One region of the Streptomyces sp. YPW6 genome, then DNA from elsewhere that is predicted to be linked to it. Evidence: riboswitches for the same ligand, from Rfam matches in the RefSeq annotation. Region 1 holds a riboswitch; the other holds the start of a gene.
What was found. Region 1 has a riboswitch for cobalamin ahead of metE (5-methyltetrahydropteroyltriglutamate--homocysteine S-methyltransferase). Riboswitches for the same ligand answer to the same signal wherever they lie in the genome.

Region 1 (4,203 bases):
AGCCCTGTGCAGTGGGCGGGGTGCTCGATGCGCCCGCAGGGGCCGTGCCCGGCCCCTGGCATGATCGGCGGACATGGCAGACTCCAGCGACGCGCTCCGGCACATCCTCGTCATCGGCATGGGCGCCGGCGACCCCGACCACCTGACCCTCGCCGCGGTGAAGGCCATGCGCCGGGCCGACGTCTTCTTCGTGCTCGGCAAGGGCCGGGAGAAGGAGTCCCTGACCCGGCTGCGGCGCGACATCCTCGACGAACACCTCACCGGCCCCTACCGCGTGGTGGAGGCCGACGATCCGTGGCGCGACCGCACCCAGGACGATGCCGTGCGCTACACCGAGGCGGTGCACGACTGGCGTCACCGCCGCGCCGACATCTGCGAACGCCTGATCATCGAGGAGCTCGCACCGGGGCGGTGCGGAGCCTTCCTGGTGTGGGGCGACCCGGCCCTGTACGACAGCACGCTCGCGATCCTCGACGACATCCGGGAACGTGGCACCGTGGAATTCGGCCACGAAGTGATCCCCGGCATCAGCAGCGTCTCCGCCCTCGCCGCCCGGCACCGCGTCACCCTCAACCAGGTCGGCCGCCCCGTCCGCATCACGCCCGGCAGACGGCTGGCCCAGGGCTTCCCCGAGGACGACAGCGACATCGTCGTGATGCTCGACGGCCAGGAGAGCTTCACCCGTCTGACGGGCCGGGGCCTGTGGATCCACTGGGGCGCGTACATCGGGACCCCCGACGAGATCCTTCTCTCCGGGCCGCTCGACGAGGTGGCCGGAGAGATCAGCCGGCTGCGCGGGGAGGCCCGCCGACGCCACGGCTGGATCATGGACACCTATCTGCTGCGCCGGGGGCCTTCCGGCGGGAGGGCGGCGGGCGAGGCGGAGGCGGCGGGCCGCCCGGCGGACGGCGCGGACGGTTCGGTGGGCGGCCCGCTCGGCTGACCGGCCGGGGTCAGCGCCGGGACTCGTGTTCCCTGATGACGCCCAGTCCATGACCGAGGCTCGGGCACTCGGCGCTCAGGTCGTCGCCCCGCACGAGGTAGTTGTCGACCCGGCCGTCCGTCGGCCGCTCGACGGCGCGATACTGCGTGCCGTTCACGGTGATCGTCCAGTCGTCGCCGTCCTGGGCCCACCCAACTGTCTTCTTCATATGACGTTTTCCGTTCCTCGATCGGCCCTGCCGGGGATCGGCAGGGCCGTGTAGTGGGAAGAAGAACGGCCTGTGACGCTCCGTGGTTCCGCATTCCCCTACGCCATTCGGTTACATCTGGGTCACTGCCTCCGCACAGTCGAGACGACCGGCCTGACCGGCGGTCAGGGAGCGGATGACGAACAGCCGAACGACCGGGGAACCTGTGACGCCCGCCATCGGTCCGGCGCTCGGGCGGACCGATGGCGGGCGTCGGACCGAGGCCAGGGTTGCCGGCGCCGTCGGTCCGACGACGTCAGCCGCGGGCGTCAGCCACGGGCGGCCGGAAAGGACCACCCCGTGTCTCACCTCACGGTCCGAAGTATGAACAGCGGTGTGCGTCCGGCGGTGCTCCCCTTAGGGTGGCCCGTGCAGCTGGTTCGCCCTGTCCGCCAGACAGGGCGTCGTAAGAGGGAACCCGGTGGGAATCCGGGACTGCCCCGCAGCGGTGAGTGGGAACGACCGCCGTCATACGCACTGGGCCCGACCGGGTCCGGGAAGCGACGGCCACTAGGTGTCTGCCCCGGCAGACGTGCCCGCGAGTCCGAAGACCTGCCCGTTGCCCGCACGCGACCGTTCGCGTGCGGAGATCTCGGTGACCTCGTGGGCGGGTCGGCGGAACGGTCAGGTGGACGGGCACGCTGCGACGTGCCCCGGTGTCCGCCCGACACGTCATCCCTTCGCGTCCGCGTCCCGTCCCGGGATCTGCGTCGCAGACACGCTCGCGAAGGAGAGTCACGTGACAGCGAAGCCCGCAGCCGCGGCAGCACGGGCCACCGTGTACGGCTACCCCCGCCAGGGTCGGAACCGTGAACTGAAGAAGGCCGTCGAGGGCTACTGGAAGGGCCGCGTCGACGCGGACACCCTCCGGCGGACCGCCGCCGAACTGCGCCGCGGAACCTGGCAGCAGCTCGCCGAGGCCGGCGTCCACGACGTGCCGACCGGTGATTTCTCGTACTACGACCACGTCCTGGACACCAGCGTCATGGTCGGCGCCGTCCCCGCACGGCACCGTGCGGCGGTCCACGCGGACGCCCTCGACGGCTACTTCGCCATGGCCCGCGGTACGCAGGACGTCGCGCCGCTGGAGATGACGAAGTGGTTCGACACCAACTACCACTATCTGGTGCCGGAGTTGGGCCCGGACACCGTGTTCACCGCCGACTCGGCCAAGCAGGTCGCCGAGTTCAGGGAGGCCCTCGCGCTCGGCCACACCCCGCGCCCGGTCCTCGTCGGCCCCGTCACCTACCTCCTGCTCGCCAAGGCGGCCCCCGGTGTGGCCGACGGCTTCGAGCCGCTGACCCTGCTGGACCGTCTGCTGCCCGTGTACGCCGAGGTCCTCGCCGACCTGCGGGCGGCCGGCGCCGAGTGGGTCCAGCTGGACGAGCCCGCCCTCGTCCAGGACCGCACCCCGGCCGAGCTGAACGCCGCCGCCCGCGCCTACCGCGACCTCGGCGGACTCACCGACCGGCCCAAGCTGCTGGTCGCCTCCTACTTCGGGCGGCTCGGCGAGGCGCTCGCCGTCCTCGCCAAGGCCCCCGTCGACGGCCTCGCCCTCGACTTCACCGAGACCGGTGCGGGCAACCTCGACGATCTCGCGGCCGCCGGCGGGCTGCCCGGCAAGCGGCTGGTCGCCGGCGTCGTCAACGGCCGCAACATCTGGATCAACGACTACGAGAAGTCCCTCGCCACCCTCGGCACCCTGCTCGGCCTCGCCGACCAGGTCGACGTCTCCGCCTCCTGCTCCCTGCTGCATGTCCCGCTGGACGCGAAGGCCGAGCACGGCATCGACCCGCAGATCGCCCGCTGGCTCTCCTTCGCCGAGCAGAAGACCGAGGAGATCGTCGTCCTGGCCCGCGCTCTGGCCTCCGGCACGGACGCCATCGCGGCCGAACTCGCCGCGAACCGGGCCGACCTGGCATCCCGCACCGATGCCGCGATCACCCGTGACCCGGCCGTACGCGCCCGAACGGCGGCCATCACCGACGCGGACGGCCGACGCTCCCAGCCCTACGCCGAGCGGACCCTCGCCCAGCGGTCCCACCTCGGGCTGCCGTTGCTGCCGACCACCACCATCGGCTCGTTCCCGCAGACCACCGAACTGCGCACCGCGCGGGCCGACGTGCGAGCGGGCCGGATCGACGCGGCCGGATACGAGGAACGCATCAAGGACGAGATCCGCGAGGTCCTCTCCTTCCAGGAGAAGGCCGGGATCGACGTCCTGGTGCACGGCGAGCCCGAACGCAACGACATGGTCCAGTACTTCGCCGAACAGCTCACCGGCTACCTCGCCACCCAGCACGGCTGGGTGCAGTCCTACGGCACCCGCTACGTCCGCCCACCGGTCCTCGCCGGGGACATCTCGCGCCCCGGGCCCATGACCGTGCGCTGGACCGCGTACGCGCAGTCGCTCACCGACCGCCCGGTCAAGGGCATGCTCACCGGGCCGGTCACCATGCTCGCCTGGTCCTTCGTCCGCGACGACCAGCCACTGGGCGAGACCGCCCGCCAGGTCGCCCTCGCCCTGCGCGACGAGGTGAACGACCTGGAGGCGAACGGCACGTCGGTGATCCAGGTCGACGAACCCGCGCTGCGCGAGACGCTCCCGCTGCGGGCCGCCGACCACGCCGCGTACCTTCAGTGGGCGACGGAGTCCTTCCGGCTGGCCACCGCCGGGGTACGGCCGGACACCCAGATCCACACCCACATGTGCTACGCGGAGTTCGGCGACATCGTCCAGGCCATCGACGACCTCGACGCCGACGTCATCAGCCTGGAGGCCGCCCGCTCCCACATGCAGGTCGCCCGCGAACTGGCCGCCCACGGCTACCCGCGCGAGGCCGGGCCCGGCGTCTACGACATCCACTCACCCCGCGTCCCCGGCGCCGAGGAGGCAGCGGCCCTGCTGCGCAAGGGACTTGAGGCCATCCCCGCGCAACGTCTGTGGGTGAACCCCGACTGCGGCCTGAAGACCCGCGGCTGGCCCGAGACCCGGGCCTCCCTGGAGAACCTG
Region 2 (4,203 bases), 530 kb from region 1:
CCGGAGTTCGCCCAGTGGTGCGGCACCGAACTCACCGCCGACTGGCACCGCCGCTTCAACGTCGCCGCCGTCGTCTACGGCCACCTCCACATCCCCCGGACGACCTGGTACGACGGGGTGCGCTTCGAGGAGGTCTCCGTCGGCTACCCCAGGGAGTGGCGCCGACGGGGCCACCCGCGCGGGCTCCTGCGGCAGATCCTCCCGTACGAGGGTGAGCCCGCCTCCCCGGAACGGACCGGGGCCGAACCGTCCACCCAGCCGCGCACCCCCGGAGCCACCTCGTGATCGACCTCCTGCTGCCCGCCGACGTCTCCTCGGCGCACACCCGCGCGGAGACCGTCCCGGACGGAGCCCTCTTCCCGGAGGAGGAGGCACTGATCGCCCAGAGCGTGGCCAAGCGCAGGAACGACTTCGCGACGGCCCGCGCCTGTGCCCGGCGCGCCATGGCCGGACTCGGTCTGCCGCCCACGCCCGTGCTCCACGGTCACCGGGGGAGACCCCTGTGGCCCGAGGGAATCGTCGGCGCCCTCACCCACTGCACCGGCTACCGGGCGGCCGCGCTGGCCCGTGCGACGGACGTGCTGTCGCTGGGCATCGACGCCGAGCCGCACGCCCCGCTCCCGACCGGCGTAAGAGAGTTGGTGACCCTGCCCGCCGAGCGCGAGCGGATCGGTCCGCCGCTGCCGGAGGGTACGGGTGACATCCACTGGGACCGCGTCCTGTTCAGCGCCAAGGAGAGCGTCTTCAAGACCTGGTATCCCGTCACCGGGCTCGAACTTGACTTCGTCGAAGCAGATCTGACGTTCCGTCGCATTGACGTCCCCGGCAGCGGTGACGGACCGCGCGGCCCCGTCGCCGAGGGGACGTTCGCCGCCCGCCTGCTGCTCACCGATCCGGCCCTGCCGACGACGCTGCACGGGCGTTGGCGGGTGGAGGACGACATCGTCGCCACGGTGGTGCTGGTCCGGCCCGACTGGCGCAAAAAGGCTGCTTCCTGACGTGACGTCAACCATTGAGGAGCAGTGGGATGCGAGGGCCGGTCCGGCGGTGACGGCCGGCCGTGGCGGTCAGCCGGCCGGGGGAGCGGTGAGCGGGCGTCCGAGATTCACGTTCCAGCGGCCGGACCGCCCGCTGAGTTCGGTCAGGGCCAGCGGGGCGACGTCCAGTCGCCAGAAGGCCTCCGCCGGCAGGCGCAGGCCGTGGACGACCGCCGCCCGGACGACGGCGGCCTCCGCCACCGCCAGGAAGCTCGTGCCGGGCGCGCCCGGTCCGCCGAGGGATTCCAGCCATGTCCCGGTCCTGGCCACCAGGTCGCACAGCGACTCGCCGCCGTGCGGAGCCGCCGACGGGTCGCCGAGCCAGGAGGCCACCGCCACGGGTTCGGCGGCCGCCACCTCGTCGAGGCGGCGGCCCGCCCAGCCCGCCAGGTCCCAGCCGCCCAGGGCCGGTTCGGTCCGGGCCGTCAGACCGAGGGCCTCGGCGGTCTCACGGCACCGGCGGGAGGGACCGCTGAGCGCGAGCCCGCCCGACGGCACCGCACCGGCGGCGGCCCGCGCGCTCGCCCGGCCGGACCGGTCCAGCGGGGAGTCGCCGTCGAAGCGTGCCTCCCGCAGCGCCGCGTTCATCGCCGGTGAGATCAACATCACCCGTACGGTCATGTCCCAGCCTTCCCTGCCGCCTCAGGGGCCCCACAGCCCTGTCGCCCCAAGGCATCCGTCCCCCGAGACGCTCCCATTCGACCATGGCGGCGCCCGCGTACAGGCGGTATGGTCACGTCGACCATGACGAGGGTGAGACGGAAGTCCGGTGAGAATCCGGCACGGTCGCGCCACTGTGTACCCGCCCCCGGGCGGGAAGTCAGACCCGGCACCTTCGTCTGAGGCACCACGACAGGGACGCGTGTTCCCACAGGAGGTTCTGCCATGGCACAGTCCGCCGTTTCCGCGACGGGGACATCCGAGATCACTCCGATCTCGGCGAAGACCCTTGCCCCGTGGGCGGTCTTCTTCGGCATTCTCATGCTCGTCCTGCTGTACTTCGTCGGCGCCGAACAGGGCGCCACCGCACTCATCTCGGGCGAAGGCGTCCACGAGTGGGTTCACGACGGCCGCCACCTGCTCGGCTTCCCCTGCCACTGAGACGCCGGAGGAACCAGTCCCCGCCGGACAGACCGTCCGCCGGGGAATCAGCGGACGCGGCCGGCAGCGGCAAGCAAGAGAAACCAGGAAACCATCGTGAACCCCATATCTGTCAGAGCCCTGCTCGTGCGCGGCATGCTCGCGGGCCTGATCGCGGGTGCGCTCGCGCTCGTCGTGGCCTACTTCCTCGGTGAGTCGCAGGTGGACGCGGCCATCGCTCTCGAAGAGGCGCACAGCCATGACCACGGCGGCGGCGAGGAGTTGGTCAGCCGCACCATGCAGGCCACCGGCGGACTCGCCACCGGCGTCCTCGTCTTCGGCGTCGCGGCGGGCGGTGTCGCAGCCCTCGTGTTCTGCTACGCACTGGGCCGCATCGGCGGGTTCGGCCCCCGGGCCACGGCGGCGCTGATCGCGGGTGCCGCCCTGCTCACGGTCTACGTCGTGCCGTTCCTCAAGTACCCGGCGAATCCGCCCGCCGTCGGCAACCCGGACACCATCGGCCGGCGTACCGCCTTGTTCTTCCTGATGATCGCCCTCAGTGTGCTGCTGGCCGTCGCCGCCGTCATCGTCGGCAAGCGGCTCGCACCCCGCCTGGGCAACTGGAACGCGAGCATCGCGGCCGTCGCCGGATTCATCCTGCTGATCGGTCTCGCCTACGCCTTCCTGCCCTCCTTCGACGAGGTGGGCAAGGACTTCCCGGCGACCCTGCTGTGGGAGTTCCGGCTCTCGACGCTGGCGGTCCAGGCGACGCTGTGGAGCACCTTCGGCATCGTCTTCGGTTACCTCACCGACCGGCTGCTGACGCCCGTCGGGCGTGCGGCGGCACCGCGGGCCGCGAGTGCGGTGAGCTGAGCCGTACCGACGCGATCGCGTACGGCCTGCACGTCAGAACCCGCCGGGGAGCATCCGGCGGGTTCTGTCGTGCACCCTGCGGTCCGAGATCCTCGCGCGCAGGCGACTGCCGCCGGCCGTCCAGGCCGAGGGGGAGCTTCCCCGCGACCGCCGTTCACCGCGGCGGCGTCGCGCCACCCGAAGGTGCGCTCGGCGGGTCCGGCCGGTGGCCCCACAGCGGATGGGCGAGGTGCGGAGGGCGTAGCGGTGCTACGGCAGTGGCCCGGTTGAGCGCCCTCCTGCGGAAGGAGCACGGGGCGGGGCTGAGCACCGCCGAGGCCGCGCTGATGAAGGAGTGGCTCGACCGGGTGGCGAACGCCCGCCCGGGCGCCTGATCCGGAAGCCCGAGAGGGCCGGTCGAGGCGTGGTGCGCCCGGGAGTCCGGGCGTCATCGGAGGCCGGGCCCGCACCGAGGGGTGCGGACCCGGCAGGCGGAAGTGCGCGAACACTCAGGAGTGTTCGGCACCGGGGCCGAAGTCACCGACGAGGGCCGCGGCCATCCGCAGGTGCGGTGCCGCTTCGGCGCCGCGCCCCTGGCGTTCCAGCGTCCGGCCCAGCATGAGGTGCGCGTACGTCTCCACCGGGTCCAGCTCCAGGATCCTGCGCAGTTCCCCCTCCGCCTTTCCCAGCCGGGCGGAGTGGTAGTAGGAGCGGGCCAGCAGCAGCCGCGGCGCGACCTGCTCCGGCGCTTCCTCGACGAGTCCGCCCAGGATGCGCGCGGCCGTCAGGTACTCCTTCGCCTCGAAGAACATCTGCGCGCGGTCCCACCGGTCGGCGGCGGTGCCGAACTCGTAGTAGGTCTCGGTCTCGCTCACCCTGTCCTCCTTCGTGTGGTGCGGGCCGCCTCCGGACCGCCCCGCCGTACGTTCAGCCATGACAACACCGCACACTAGTTGAACATTCCACTAAACTTCGGCGTGGTACCCGGTCCGCCACGCCCCTACGGGAATAGGTTGAGCGCCATGAGTAATCTCGATCGCCAGGCCACGCCCTCCATCTGCGGAGGACGGGGTTTCGTCGTCGCCGAGCCCGTGCGTGAGCTTCTGGCTCCCCGCCGCGTCCGGCTGGGCGAGTCCACCGAGGTCCGCCGTCTCCTGCCCAACCTCGGACGGCGCATGGTGGGCGCGTGGGCCTTCGTGGATCACTACGGCCCCGACGACATCGCCGACGAGCC

Region 2: linked by a shared signal. The riboswitch ahead of KME66_RS01885 (CbtB domain-containing protein) and the one ahead of metE (5-methyltetrahydropteroyltriglutamate--homocysteine S-methyltransferase) in region 1 are both predicted to bind cobalamin.

Annotation. Positions count from the first base shown of each region.
Region 1 is NZ_CP076457.1:956,051-960,253, reverse strand. It holds gene cobF (precorrin-6A synthase (deacetylating)) at 74-943, shown strand; gene KME66_RS04230 (hypothetical protein) at 954-1,151, opposite strand; cobalamin riboswitch at 1,550-1,765, shown strand; gene metE (5-methyltetrahydropteroyltriglutamate--homocysteine S-methyltransferase) at 1,930-4,203, shown strand, end outside.
Region 2 is NZ_CP076457.1:421,316-425,518, reverse strand. It holds gene KME66_RS01900 (metallophosphoesterase) at 1-285, shown strand, start outside; gene KME66_RS01895 (4'-phosphopantetheinyl transferase) at 282-998, shown strand; gene KME66_RS01890 (histidine phosphatase family protein) at 1,068-1,658, opposite strand; adenosylcobalamin (AdoCbl) riboswitch at 1,784-1,877, shown strand; gene KME66_RS01885 (CbtB domain-containing protein) at 1,923-2,138, shown strand; gene KME66_RS01880 (CbtA family protein) at 2,235-2,990, shown strand; partial or broken gene KME66_RS01875 (TetR/AcrR family transcriptional regulator) at 3,242-3,364, shown strand; gene KME66_RS01870 (tetratricopeptide repeat protein) at 3,479-3,844, opposite strand; gene KME66_RS01865 (pirin family protein) at 3,992-4,203, shown strand, end outside.